DNA from 3 places in the Dolichospermum circinale AWQC131C genome. Region 3 is predicted to be linked to each of the others. Evidence: predicted binding sites of a transcription regulator. Region 3 holds the regulator's gene; each other region holds the start of a gene.
The links. The regulator NtcA, encoded in region 3, controls nitrogen genes in cyanobacteria. The targets are predictions, from matches to a motif close to TNTGTANNNNNNNNTACANA.
Positions count from the first base shown of each region.

Region 1 (4,419 bases), on a different contig from region 3:
AAGGGGTGTAAAATCACTGGGTAAATTCGGAAGCGCTAACAGTAATTCGTGAATTTGGGCTTTTAATTCTTTTTCCTGGGGTTCTAAGTCACTTAATGTGGTCTTAATAGCGTTTCCTTCGTCTTTTAAGGCTTGTATTTCTGGATTTTGAGGATCAACTCCAGATTTTACTTTTTGACCGACTAATTTGCCAATTTCGTTGCTGCGGGCTTGTAGTTGACTGCGTTTACCTTCTAATTCCCGTTGTTGTTGGCTTAAATCTAATATAGGTTGAATGTCGTATTTACCGTTACGGCTGTTTAATTTCTCTTGTACGAGTTGGGGGTTTTCTCTAATTTGTTTAATATCCAGCATTTTTTGTTAATTGTTTGTTGTCAGTTGTTAATTGTACGGGTTTAGCAACGCTTATCAGTGTCAATTTAACTGAAAATTAACCCAAACATATCTTATTCTGTCTCTTTTCCCAAAACCTAAAAATTGTCAAAATCGCAGGTTGGGTAGAACGCAGTGAAACCCAACAAAAATAATATAGCCATTTCCATACAAGTAAGTTACAATCTATGGTAATTAAACGCAGATGCACGCAGATAAACGCAGATAATTTTGTACTTCATTAAACGAGGAAAGGCTATAATTTCAGGACTTACGCAAAATATTCCTCAAACTCTTATTCCTCTGTGCCTGGAGTGGTTCGTTATTCAGTGACTCGTGCGTATGGGTTTTTTCTCTCAAGTCAATTTCCCTAATTTTAAGGAGATGATCAGTAATGATGACATCTGAAGCGGTTGTTTTAAATATCAAAAATGTGGGATTAAATGATGATCAATTTTATCAACTATGTCAAATTAACGAAGATTGGAAACTTGAAGAAACTGCTAAAGGGGAATTAATAATTATGCCTCCAGTTGGTGCAATTAGTGGTAATAGAGAATCAGATTTTAATGGTTATGTTTGGTTATGGAATCTTCAAAATAAACTCGGAAAAGTATTTAGTTCTTCCACTGTTTTTATTCTACCTCATGGTGGTAAACGTTCTCCTGATGTGGCTTGGATAGCTAATGAACGCTGGGAATCTTTAAGTGTTGAAGAACAGGAAAGGTTTCCTAAAATTTGTCCTGATTTTGTGATAGAATTGCGATCGCGTACCGATTCTTTGAGTCAATTACAGGAGAAAATGGGGGAATATATTCATAGTGGTTTACGTTTAGGTTGGTTAATTGATCCTCAAAATCAACAAGTAGAAATTTATCGTCAAAATCAATCTGTAGAAATAGTATTATTACCAACAATTTTATCTGGAGAAGATGTTTTACCAGGATTTATTTTAGAACTACCTGTTTTCAGAGATTAGCATACTAAAATCACTGTCAATTATAAATCAACTATAAATTACCTAGTAATACGATTCATTAACCACAGAGATGCTACTAAACCTGCAAAATGCGCTGATACAGTATTAGTGTTCGCTTGAACTATAAGCATATCTAAACCGCTAATAATCCGCGTTGGATCAAATAATTGTGTAGTTACTGCTTGAGGAGATATAGATCTAGCTACTAATGTACCAACAATCGCTTGCGCTCCCAATAAAGTCACTAAAGTTCCGCCTAAATTTATCCACAGTCCTAATCTTAACACTTGCACGGTTTCAGCTTTACGAGGACGATTAGTAGAATTAGGTGATTCTAGTTGTTTACCAATTCTGGTGTAGCGATAAGCTAAGTAAATACCAGCACCCAGGAGGATGATACCACAAATTGCTAAAAATACACCAAAGCCTGTCCCTGGATTATTGCTAGGACTACCCGCTTTTTGGCTAAAAATGCCAAATAATAAGACTATTATCCCAGATATTACCCCTAAGACTAACTGAATCCAAAAACTAATCCAACCTGCTAGACGAAATTGTTGGGCTATAGCCCGAATGTTAGATGATGGTGTTTCTGAGTTTTGTGACATATAAAAATTAAATATTAAAAGTTAAAAATTAAAAACAAACTTCTGTTTGTTCTCTGATTCCAGAATAATTGATAATGGTTTAAGTCTACTGAAAATTTCAGACTTAAAAATTAATTATGGATGCCGCTGTTTTGCAATCTACTTTCCTGTTAACATTGCTGTTATCAGTTGGTTTGTTTTTCTTTATTCGGGCTTCAACTAAAGACCGCATAGAAGTGATGCGTTTAGTTTCACAAGAGGATGAAAATACGTTAATGACTTCATTGAAGGATTATTTTCGCACTCGTGCTTATCGAGTCTTAGCGGTAGATTCTCCCAAAAATCAAGTCACATTTGAGGGATTTGTTAGACCTAGTTGGTTTTTAGCTATATTTTTAACTACATTAGCAGCGGTGGGTTTAGGTTGTTTGTCGTTAGTTTTATCCATGCTTTTTCCTGATTTTGGGCGTTTTTTTGCGGTAATAATCCTATTTTCACCTTTAAGTGGTCTCTTGTACTGGAGAAAATCTGGAAGACTTGAGAAGGTGTCACTCCAGATAGAAAATATCCGCAGTGGACAAAACTCCTCAAGTATAATTACTGTTACTGCCCATAGAGATGAACTTGCTGAGTTACAAAAGGCATTACAGCTAAAGGTGCTTGACACTTGATTGATTGTTGAGGATGAAAACAATGAGCATCTATACCTATTCTGATGTAGAATTCTGAGTAAACTTTTGAGCAAATTGGCAGTGAGGAGGAGAAAATACTACTGCTGTTGTAAATTTTCCTAAGGACTGAGATGTAATGAGGAAAAATCTGAATTGCTGGACAGAGCTTGATAGTAGTCCAAATTAGTGAGATCATGAATTTGTCCTCATCTTTGGATTTCCTTGGCTCTGTCGCTATTCTCTGATGTGTAAGCTGACAATAAACTGATTCATGCAACTAAGTCGAGTTGATGAGGAGTTAATTATGCTATGACTTGAGAGAATCTGTTTAAACAGTTTTTAGCCCTGCTTGACAATTAGACCGCAAAATTAAAAAAAATGGAATTTTTGAAGAACCTGATCAAAATTGCCAGTTATTATTATCAGAGCTAGAAGCTACATTTAGAAGATAGGATAGTCATTTGTTGTTTAATTAACAGTTACGGCAACCAGTTCCGATACCGATAACGATGCTGGTGCCGGCACTGTCAATTGTACTGGTGCTGATACTGTTACTGTTGGTGATTCAAAACTCCTCAGACTAGGAAACAAGAAATGATTTTCTTCTACGTATTGAGCACCAAACAGGCCTTTTTCCGCCCAGAAATAACGGTCTGTTGTGTGTTCATTGCGTTTTACCAGTAGTAGCGCGGGTGGCATAATACCTTCAGCGTGAATAAACTTTCTTGCTGCTGTCACAGGTTTATCTTCGCCACTTTCGATGCTGTACTGGGGAATGTGTTCCAGTATCCGTCGTCCTTCTTGACGACGACGACTTTTCCGTTTGCGTCTCCTTGCCAACCTATTGTCCTCCTGTTTCCAGCTATAGATTGTAGTTGTAGCTACAAAATCAGTCGTCATTATATAATTTTTTTCTGAGAAAATCAATAGTTTTTAATGTTTTGATACAATTAGGAAAAAAGGATAAAAATAAAGAATAAAAATTCCCAAAAACTGCTGTCTACTAGCCATTGTCTATTACCAATCATCCATTACTAGATTAGACTAGATATATATAGCCTGATGGTGGTATGCACTTGCATGAGGTACAAAATTAGGTTAAAGGCTATGGGCTATGCACCACTTTTCTCTGGCTTGAAGTCCTGCGAGAGTTTATTTTTGCTAAACTGCTAGTGACTGCAACTTTTCTACCTCCTAAATTCCTGTAACTAATGCTAATGTCTGCCAGTTCTGATTTCCTTGCTTTATGTCGAGAGCAAATAACCCTGTTAGCCCAAGGCATGGGAGCGTCTTTTAGCGTAGTTTATTTAACACAGGAGTTGGTAGAAAAACCTACAGGCGAGGCTCGACTAATTCCAGTGATGGTGTATCCAGAAACTATAACATTAAATCCTTGTAATGAGTATGGTGAACAAGAAGAGAGTTACCCAGTCAGGCTTGCTCATGTTTTAGCATTACCAAATCAAAATATGAGGTTGTTAAAACCGACTTCAGTATCTTCCCATTCATCAGCGTCAAGCGCAGCAACAGAAAAACAAAATTTACAAGATAAACAAGATGAATATTCACTCAGTCATAATCAAATTGTTTCACCCCTGATTTATGAGGGTGTAATGATGGGATTATTAGTGACTGCGAGGGAAGATAGGGAATGGAACCAACGGGAGGAGGGAGAAATTGAACGCATTGGCAAAACTTTAGCGATCGCTTGTATTTTAGATCAACGTCGGGCTTGGTTGCAACATCAACTTGAACAGGAACAAATTCTCCAAGAGGAACAACGGGACTTATTAGATAATCTCTTACATCA
Region 1 is NZ_KE384642.1:6,929-11,347, forward strand. It holds gene serS (serine--tRNA ligase) at 1-354, opposite strand, end outside; gene ACIR131C_RS0118200 (Uma2 family endonuclease) at 767-1,351, shown strand; gene ACIR131C_RS0118205 (DUF3611 family protein) at 1,390-1,959, opposite strand; gene ACIR131C_RS0118210 (cofactor assembly of complex C subunit B) at 2,076-2,609, shown strand; gene ACIR131C_RS23300 (DUF3155 domain-containing protein) at 3,078-3,449, opposite strand; gene ACIR131C_RS0118220 (sensor histidine kinase) at 3,821-4,419, shown strand, end outside.
Region 1: the regulator NtcA is predicted to act here: its motif matches at 3,478-3,497, upstream of ACIR131C_RS23300 (DUF3155 domain-containing protein).

Region 2 (4,419 bases), on a different contig from region 3:
AAGATATTCAATATTTCCCGCAGGTCCAGTTATGGGGGAATAAGTTAAACCTTTATATTTCCAACCTAATTCTAAAGCCTTTTGCATCACCTGAAAAATCGCATCTGCTTGGTCATCAGAATCACGCACAACGCCTTTTTTTCCTATGCGAGACTTCCCGACTTCAAATTGAGGTTTTACCAGCAATACAGCCTCTCTGGAAGGTTGTGTTAATCCCCAGATAGCAGGTAAAATTTTAGTCAGAGAAATAAACGAAACATCCACAACCACCAAATCAGGAAATATAGCATTTTCAGTATATAATTCCTGTGGTTGTAATTGACGTAAATTCGTGCGTTCCCTTAAAATTACCCTTTGATCATTTCTGATTTTCCAGTCAACTTGTCCATAACCGACATCAATTCCATAAACTTGTTTCGCACCAGATTTTAACAAACAATCTGTAAAACCTCCGGTAGAAATTCCACCATCTAAACAAATTCTTCCCCTTACAGAAATCGCAAATTGTGCTAAAGCTTTAGCCAATTTTTCTCCACCACGAGAAACAAAAAGAGGACGTTCTTTAACTTGAATTTGTGCGGTAATATCAACCTCAGTTCCTACCTTATCAATTATTTGTTGATTTACAGTTACTTCTCCAGCTTGAATAAGTCTTTGTGCTTGTTGACGAGAAGGAGACAATCCCAAATCAACTAATAATGTATCTAATCTTTGTTTAACCAATGTTACCTTCTTTAATGCTTACAAAATCTCCGAATTGCAGATTTTAAGTAGGTGGGCGTTAAAAATTGTCGTTGGGGCAAGGGAACAGGGAACAGGGAACAGGGAACAGGAAGAGAGTTTTGAGTGATTTTACTTTTCTTCACATACCTTTAAATTTTTCTGTTCATCTACTTAGTCACCTTTTAGTCATCTACAATATTATCTAATTAAAACGATGAATTTTATCATCTGAATTAAAACCTGTGAATATGACGAACCTGAACTTTATCACGTGGATCAAAACCTCTATCAACAAAATTCAGAATAATTTTTTTCAGCAACCAATGTAAACCGCAAAGAATGATAAAAGTGAGGGTAATGATAATTAATGGTTCTTTACCAAGAAGTTCCTCCAGACCTTTTGTAATTATTTCATCTGGTTGAGTGACAAAATCCCAACTATTAAAACGTAAAAATCTTCCCCAATAAATACCCACAGCACAAAGCGCGTGAGTAATTAACTCAACTGGAAAAATCCATTTACTTTTATCAATGCGATGTAAATAATAACCCAGGTTTATTAATGATATGACATAGGCTGCAAAACCGGAGAAAATTACTACAAAATAAACAGGAATTAAGACTAATGTAATCATCCATATTGACTGGACTGTGCGAATATCATGTATTAAGTGAATAACATCAGTTAATAAATAAGGTGCGTTTGGTAAAAAAGCGTAAAAAGTCAGAGATACTGGCCAACGTAACCAAGAACGACTACGTTTATTGCGAAATAACCAAACACTTAAAGCTAGGGGAATAAAAGCTAAAAATAAATTCCATGTCATCCACCGCATATTCACTTGTAATATATGCAGAACAGTTTTCATTAAGGCAATGATTTCTGGTTTCATACAATTTTAATAGTATTAACTAGAATAATTTCTGTTTTTGGTTGCACAGTGTTGCACAGTATTCATATTATAAATCATTTTTATATCAAAATGGACTGCCAATAAATTATTTTATTTAACGAACCACTCCAGGCACAGAGAACACGGAGGTTTGATTATGAATCATAACATTAAAAATATGAAATCATAACATTAAAAAATTGTTAAAAAATTGAAGATCTTTAACTTTACGACTTTGTACCTTTGCGCGAAATAACATCTAGGGGTAATATGAATTACCCCTAACAATTAAGTCCTAAACATCAATCTCACTCAACTCACGAGTGATATAATCAAAAGGCTCATCCACAAAAGCAGCATTGGTAATACCCGCAACTGCTACTTGTTCTTTAACAAGATCCTTCATAATCTGGATACCTTGCACTGTTGAACCAATGGGTACACCCAAGGAATTGTAAGTTTCCCGTAGTCCTTGTAACACACGCTCGTCAAGTACATTCATATTACCCGCAACTAACGCATAGGTAGCATAGCGCAGATAATAGTCCATATCCCGTAAACAAGCCGCAAAACGACGAGTTGTATAAGCATTACCACCGGGACGAATTAATTCTGGTAACTGTTCAAATAACTTTGCACCAGCTTGTTTAACAATTGCGGCTGCATTAGCATTAATTGCTGCTGCGGCTTGTATTCTGGCTGTTCCACTCTCAAAGTAAGATTTGAGACTATCAATGGCGTTCCGGTCAAAATAACGACCGGTTACGTCATAATTCTTAATTAAAGTTGTAACGGCATCGCGCATTTTTTTCTCCCAATTGTCAACTATTTATGGTTTGATATTAAATTGGCTGCAATTACGCACCAATAGAATTTTGTGCCAATTCGCATAAAATAGACTTTGGCACAAAACTATTCATCTACTACTTAAGGATTTTATGCCAAAGTTGACCCTTGATGATAAAGTTTATAGTTTTGTACAAATTACGAAAGAAAGGTTAACATAACCTGTAATCCAGACAATCTGTAACTAACATGACAAAATCATGTCAAGTTAACTATTTACGATATTTCAGGTGGTGTGTGACAACTTGGTTGAGCGTAACAGGGTGAGAACGTCTTATGATGGTTTGGGTTTATATTAGGTAATTGCCTACAGAAGGAGTAAAGTAACAATGGCAACCCCAAAAGAAATCTTGAAGAAGATTCAAGACGAAAAAATTCAGATGATTGATCTGAAATTCATTGATACACTGGGAACTTGGCAGCATTTGACCATGTACCAAGACCAAATTGATGAAAGTTCATTCTCTGACGGTGTTCCCTTCGACGGTTCTAGTATTCGGGGTTGGAAGGGTATCGAAGAATCTGACATGACAATGGTACTCGATCCCAACACTGCTTGGATCGATCCCTTCATGAAAGAACCAACTCTAAGTATCATTTGTAGTATTAAAGAACCTCGTACAGGTCAGTGGTATAACCGTTGTCCCCGCGTTATTGCCCAAAAAGCCATAGACTACTTAGCTTCTACTGGACTTGGTGATACAGCTTTCTTTGGTCCTGAAGCTGAATTTTTCATTTTTGATGATGTCCGCTACGACCAAACCACTAACTCAGGTTACTATTATGTAGATTCTGTAGAAGGTCGTTGGAATACTGGTAGAGAAGAAAAGCCTAACCTGGGTTATAAAACCCGCGTTAAGGAAGGTTACTTCCCCGTACCTCCCACAGACAGCTTTCAAGATATGCGGACGGAAATGCTGTTGATCATGAAAGATTGTGGTGTACCTATTGAAAAACAACACCATGAGGTAGCCACCGGTGGTCAGTGCGAACTTGGTTTCCGTTTTGGTAAGTTAATTGAAGCTGCTGACTGGTTAATGACTTACAAATATGTCATTAAGAACGTTGCTAGAAAATATGGCAAAACTGTCACCTTCATGCCTAAACCCATTTTTGGTGATAATGGTTCTGGTATGCACTGTCACCAGTCTATCTGGAAAAATGGTCAACCTCTTTTTGCGGGTGACAAGTACGCTGGTATGAGTGAAATGGGACTTTACTACATTGGTGGTATTCTCAAACACGCTCCAGCGTTGTTGGCAATCACTAACCCCACAACAAACTCTTACAAGCGTCTTGTACCTGGTTATGAAGCACCTGTAAACTTGGCTTACTCCCAAGGTAATCGTTCTGCTTCGGTCCGCATTCCTCTTTCTGGAGATAACCCCAAAGCCAAGCGCTTAGAATTTCGTTGTCCAGACGCTACTTCTAACCCTTACTTGGCTTTTGCGGCTATGCTTTGTGCTGGTATTGACGGTATCAAAAACAAAATTCATCCGGGTGAACCCTTAGATAAAAATATCTATGAACTTTCCCCAGAAGAATTATCTAAGATTCCTTCCACTCCCGGTTCTTTAGAATTGGCTTTGGAAGCTTTGGAAAATGATCACGCTTTCTTAACTGAAACTGGTGTTTTCTCTGAAGATTTCATTGAGAACTGGATTGATTACAAAATTGCTAATGAAGTTAAGCAAATGCAATTGCGTCCACATCCTTATGAATTCTTCTTGTATTACGATTGCTAATTACAACAATTACTAACGTACAACTAATTTTTTAGCCACCCTCTGGGGTGGCTTTCTTTTTCTCTTAACTCATAGTCGCTTGGCTGCGTCCATAAAGGGTCTGGGTAGCCGCATCCATCTTACCTTGAATGGGATTCCAATAGTGAGACATTTCTTCGTGCAAACCAAGTTCCTGTGCAGCACGCATCAGCATGGACTGTTGACGGTTTTTA
Region 2 is NZ_KE384657.1:99,795-104,213, reverse strand. It holds gene ACIR131C_RS0120570 (TlyA family RNA methyltransferase) at 1-723, opposite strand, end outside; gene ACIR131C_RS0120565 (DUF1361 domain-containing protein) at 957-1,616, opposite strand; gene apcB (allophycocyanin subunit beta) at 1,912-2,421, opposite strand; gene glnA (type I glutamate--ammonia ligase) at 2,792-4,207, shown strand; gene gifA (glutamine synthetase inactivation factor IF7A) at 4,272-4,419, opposite strand, start outside.
Region 2: the regulator NtcA is predicted to act here: its motif matches at 2,640-2,659, upstream of glnA (type I glutamate--ammonia ligase).

Region 3 (4,419 bases):
AGCTTGAATATCGAGGTCAAATAACCCATGGGAGGCGATTTGATGGAGCATATGATCTAAAAAGGGAATACCTGTAGATACTTTACATATACCTGTGCCATCAAGGTTGATAGTCACATAAATATTAGTTTCACCAGTAGTACGGTGAAGTGAGGCTATACGAGGTGTTTGTTTGTTGTCAGTTGTCATTTGTCGGTTGTCAGTTGCAATAGGTAATAGGTAATAGGTAATAGGTAATGGGTAATGGGTAATAGGTAATAGGTAATAGGTAATGGGTAATAGGGGCAATAAATATTATCCCTGCCCCTGCTCGTTGCCTGTTCTTACATTCCCATAATTTCATATCCTGCATCTACATACAGGATTTGTCCAGTAATACCGCTTGCCAAATCACTACACAAAAAAGCGGCTGTATTACCTACTTCCAATTGAGTGACAGTGCGACGGAGCGGGGCTACTTCCTCAACGTGATGAATCATATCTAGAATACCACCGACTGCGGAGGATGCTAAGGTGCGAATAGGACCTGCCGAAATGCCATTAACACGAATATTTTCAGGACCAAATTCGGCTGCTAAATAACGAACACTGGCTTCTAGACCTGCTTTAGCCACACCCATAACATTATAATTAGGAATTGCTCTAACTGCTCCCAAATATGTAAGAGTAATAATACTTCCGCCTTCAGTCATCAAAGGTTTAGCAGCGCCGCTCAACTGTACAAGAGAATAAGTGCTAACTTCTAAAGCCGTATTGAAACCAGAACGGGAAGTTTGGCTAAAACCGCCGGTCAAATCTTCCTTTTTGGCAAAAGCCAAACAATGGACTAGAATATCTAATTTTCCCCATTCTTGCCGGATAGTTGCAAAAGTAGATTGAATTTGCTCGTCATTTTCGACATTGCAGGGCAGAAACAAACTAGGGTTGAGCGGTTCTACCAATTCAGCCACTTTTTTTTCCATTTTACCCTTGTCATCAGGCAAATAGGTAATACCTAAATTAGCCCCCGCTTTGTGCAGTTGCTGGGCAATTCCCCAAGCGATAGAACGGTTATTGGCAATACCTGTAACTAGGGCATTTTTTCCAGACAGATTCAGCATAAACTTTGCTAATATAATTCATCATTAGGAGCATACTAGAATCTGACCCTAGTTTAACTTTGTGCGGCTAGAAATTTTCCAAAATTGGCAAAGAGTAGGCAGTAAGTACCTGGCAAATCATCACCATATTTGTAAATTTTCTCAAGAAAATTCCCAGCTTTGGGGCAAAAACCGGAGACGATAACTAGCAGAACTACTTATCAATAATTACTAGCTAACCTGAACCAAAATCATGTATCATAATCAACGAAGAACTAGAAAATATGAATTTGGGTATAGGAAAAACAAAAAAAATAACGGTGCTTTATTGATTTTTCAGGTGTATTCTTAGGTAATTAGTTTTTGTTTTTCTGGCATTGGGTAGGGGAAGGGAGATGATCGTGACACAAGACAAAGCCCTAGCAAATGTTTTTCGTCAGATGGCCACCGGGGCTTTTCCCCCGGTTGTCGAGACGTTTGAACGCAATAAGACGATCTTTTTTCCGGGAGATCCTGCTGAACGAGTTTATTTTCTTCTCAAGGGTGCGGTGAAACTGTCGAGGGTGTATGAGGCAGGAGAAGAAATAACGGTGGCTCTGCTGAGGGAAAATAGCGTTTTTGGCGTGCTGTCTCTATTGACGGGGAATAAGTCTGATCGATTCTATCATGCAGTGGCATTTACCACTGTAGAATTGCTTTCAGCGCCAATTGAACAAGTGGAGCAGTCACTCAAGGAAAATCCAGAATTATCAATGTTAATGCTGCGAGGGCTGTCTTCGCGGATTCTCCAGACGGAGATGATGATTGAAACTCTGGCTCACCGGGACATGGGTTCACGGTTAATTAGTTTTTTACTGATTCTTTGCCGTGATTTTGGCGTTCCTTCTGCTGATGGTATTACCATTGATCTGAAGTTATCACATCAGGCGATCGCTGAAGCAATTGGTTCGACTCGCGTTACTGTGACTAGACTTTTGGGAGATTTACGCGAGAAAAAAATGATTTCCATTCATAAAAAGAAGATTACTGTGCATAAACCTGTCGCTTTAAGTAAGCAATTTACTTAAAATTTATAATTTATGGGGTCAGGTCAATAAATTTTGGATTTTGGATTGACGATTTTGGATTGACTCTACCCTAAAGTGTGGAGCTTGAGGATTTTAGATTGGTGAAACATTGGATTAGTTCTGCCCTGAAATTGTAGGGGGCAACTGAAATTGTAGGGGGCAACGGCCGTTGACCCCTACTTGTACCGAAAATTCCCAATCTAAAATCTAAAATCTAAAATCTAAGATTTTTTGGTCAGGTAATGGAATTGGTACGGATTTTCAGATATTAGGGGCAACCAATTCCAAAATTACCCCCACAAATTGATTATTTATCCACAGACAATGGTTGAACGTAGTAGGCTAGATTGGTCAGTATTTCACTAGCTAACAATGACCACTGGTTACATCCTAATTGTAGCAATTCTTATCCTGGGAGGCGTAATTGCCACCGTGGGCGATCGCATCGGCACACGGGTTGGTAAGGCACGTCTCTCACTCTTCAATTTGCGTCCCAAAAAAACGGCTGTAATTGTGACTATTTTTACGGGTGGTCTGATTTCTGCCACCACTTTAGCAATTCTATTTGCTGCTGATGAAGGATTACGAAAGGGTTTATTTGAGTTGGAGGATATTCAAAGGGATTTGGGACAAAAGCGGGAACAACTAAAAACCGCAGAAACTCAAAAAGGTCAGGTAGAACGTGAGTTAAATCAAAGCAGACAAGAACGAAGTCAGGTACAACAAGAATTACAAACTATCAATAAATATTTGCGAGCGGCAAATACTAAACAAAAAGCTACACAATCTCAATTGAATCGTACTCTTAACCAACAGGCTAAAACTCAAGTACGACTTTATGAAACTCAATCTCGTCTCGGTGGAATTGTGGTTCAATATCAACAAGCTAAAACTGAATTACAAACTCTTTACAATCAGCGTCTGACATTACAAAGTGCAGTGCAAGAATTAAAGTCAGAACGGGAAAGATTGTATGCTCAAAGTAAGCAAGCTATTGATGAGGCAAAGACGGCTATTGAAAAACGCGATCGCAAAATTACTAAATTAGATAAGCTGATTCAAAACCGCAATCTACAAATTAAACAACGAGAAGAAATTATTCTGACAAGAGAATCTCGTTTACAAGAATTGGAAAAACAACAAAAATTTTTAGAACAAGAAGTAGCTAGATTAGAAAAATATTATCAGTCTTACCGTGATCTCCGGTTGGGTAAATTAGGTTTAGTTAGGGGTCAAGTGATAGTGGCAGGGTTAATTACTGTTGATAAACCTATTATGGCAACTCAGGCAATTATCCAAATTTTACAAGAAGCTAACCGCAATGCCAATATTCAATTAACTGAACCTGGCGCTAAATCTACAAATACAGAAATACTGCGTGTTACTAAAAATCAAGTTGATCAATTAATTGCACAAATTAAAGATGGTCGAGAATATGTAGTACGAATCTTTTCAGCAGGTAATTACGTTAGAGGTGAAAAGCAAATCGAATTTTTTGCAGATGCAGCCCGAAATCAACTAGTGTTTTCATCAGGTGAGGTACTGGCTACAACTACAGCCGATTTAATTAATATGACATCTGACCAACTGCGTCAACGTCTAGATTTACTAGTTTCTGCTTCTCAATTTCGCGCTCGAAATGCGGGAATTGTTGAAGCTGTAGAAGTAGAAGGGACTTTTATTCGCTTTGTTACTCAATTACAGCAAACAGAGCAAGAGATAGAAGTTAAAGCCGTAGCCGCAGAGGATACTTATACTATTGGTCCATTAAGAATAAAATTAGTGGCTTTATTAAATGGACAAATTCTTTTCACTACGTGAACAATCAAAAATCAATTTAACATAAACTAATAACAAAGCAGAAATTGACACAATTACTAAATTAATTTACAATAACAAATGATTGACTTACAATAATAAATGATTAACTTACAATAACAAATGATTGACTTACAATAACAAATGATTGACTTACAATAACAAATGATAATAACAAAGAATTAAAAATAATGTATCCAATGACTAACATACAACCTGTAGTTTTAGGATTTGATCCTGGTCGTGATAAATGTGGTATTGCGGTAATGGGATTAGATAGACAACTGTATTATCATCAAGTGATATTAGCAGAAGAGGCGATCGCTAATATTGAAGTACAATTACAAAAATTTCCTGTATCGTTAATAGTGATGGGAGATCAAACAACAGCTAAAAAGTGGAAACAGCAACTTAATCAAGAATTAAGTAAACCGACAAATATTATTTTAGTTGAT
Region 3 is NZ_KE384603.1:28,664-33,082, reverse strand. It holds gene hisB (imidazoleglycerol-phosphate dehydratase HisB) at 1-189, opposite strand, end outside; gene fabI (enoyl-ACP reductase FabI) at 324-1,100, opposite strand; gene ntcA (global nitrogen regulator NtcA) at 1,475-2,146, shown strand; gene ACIR131C_RS0108290 (DUF3084 domain-containing protein) at 2,519-3,967, shown strand; gene ACIR131C_RS0108285 (pre-16S rRNA-processing nuclease YqgF) at 4,165-4,419, shown strand, end outside.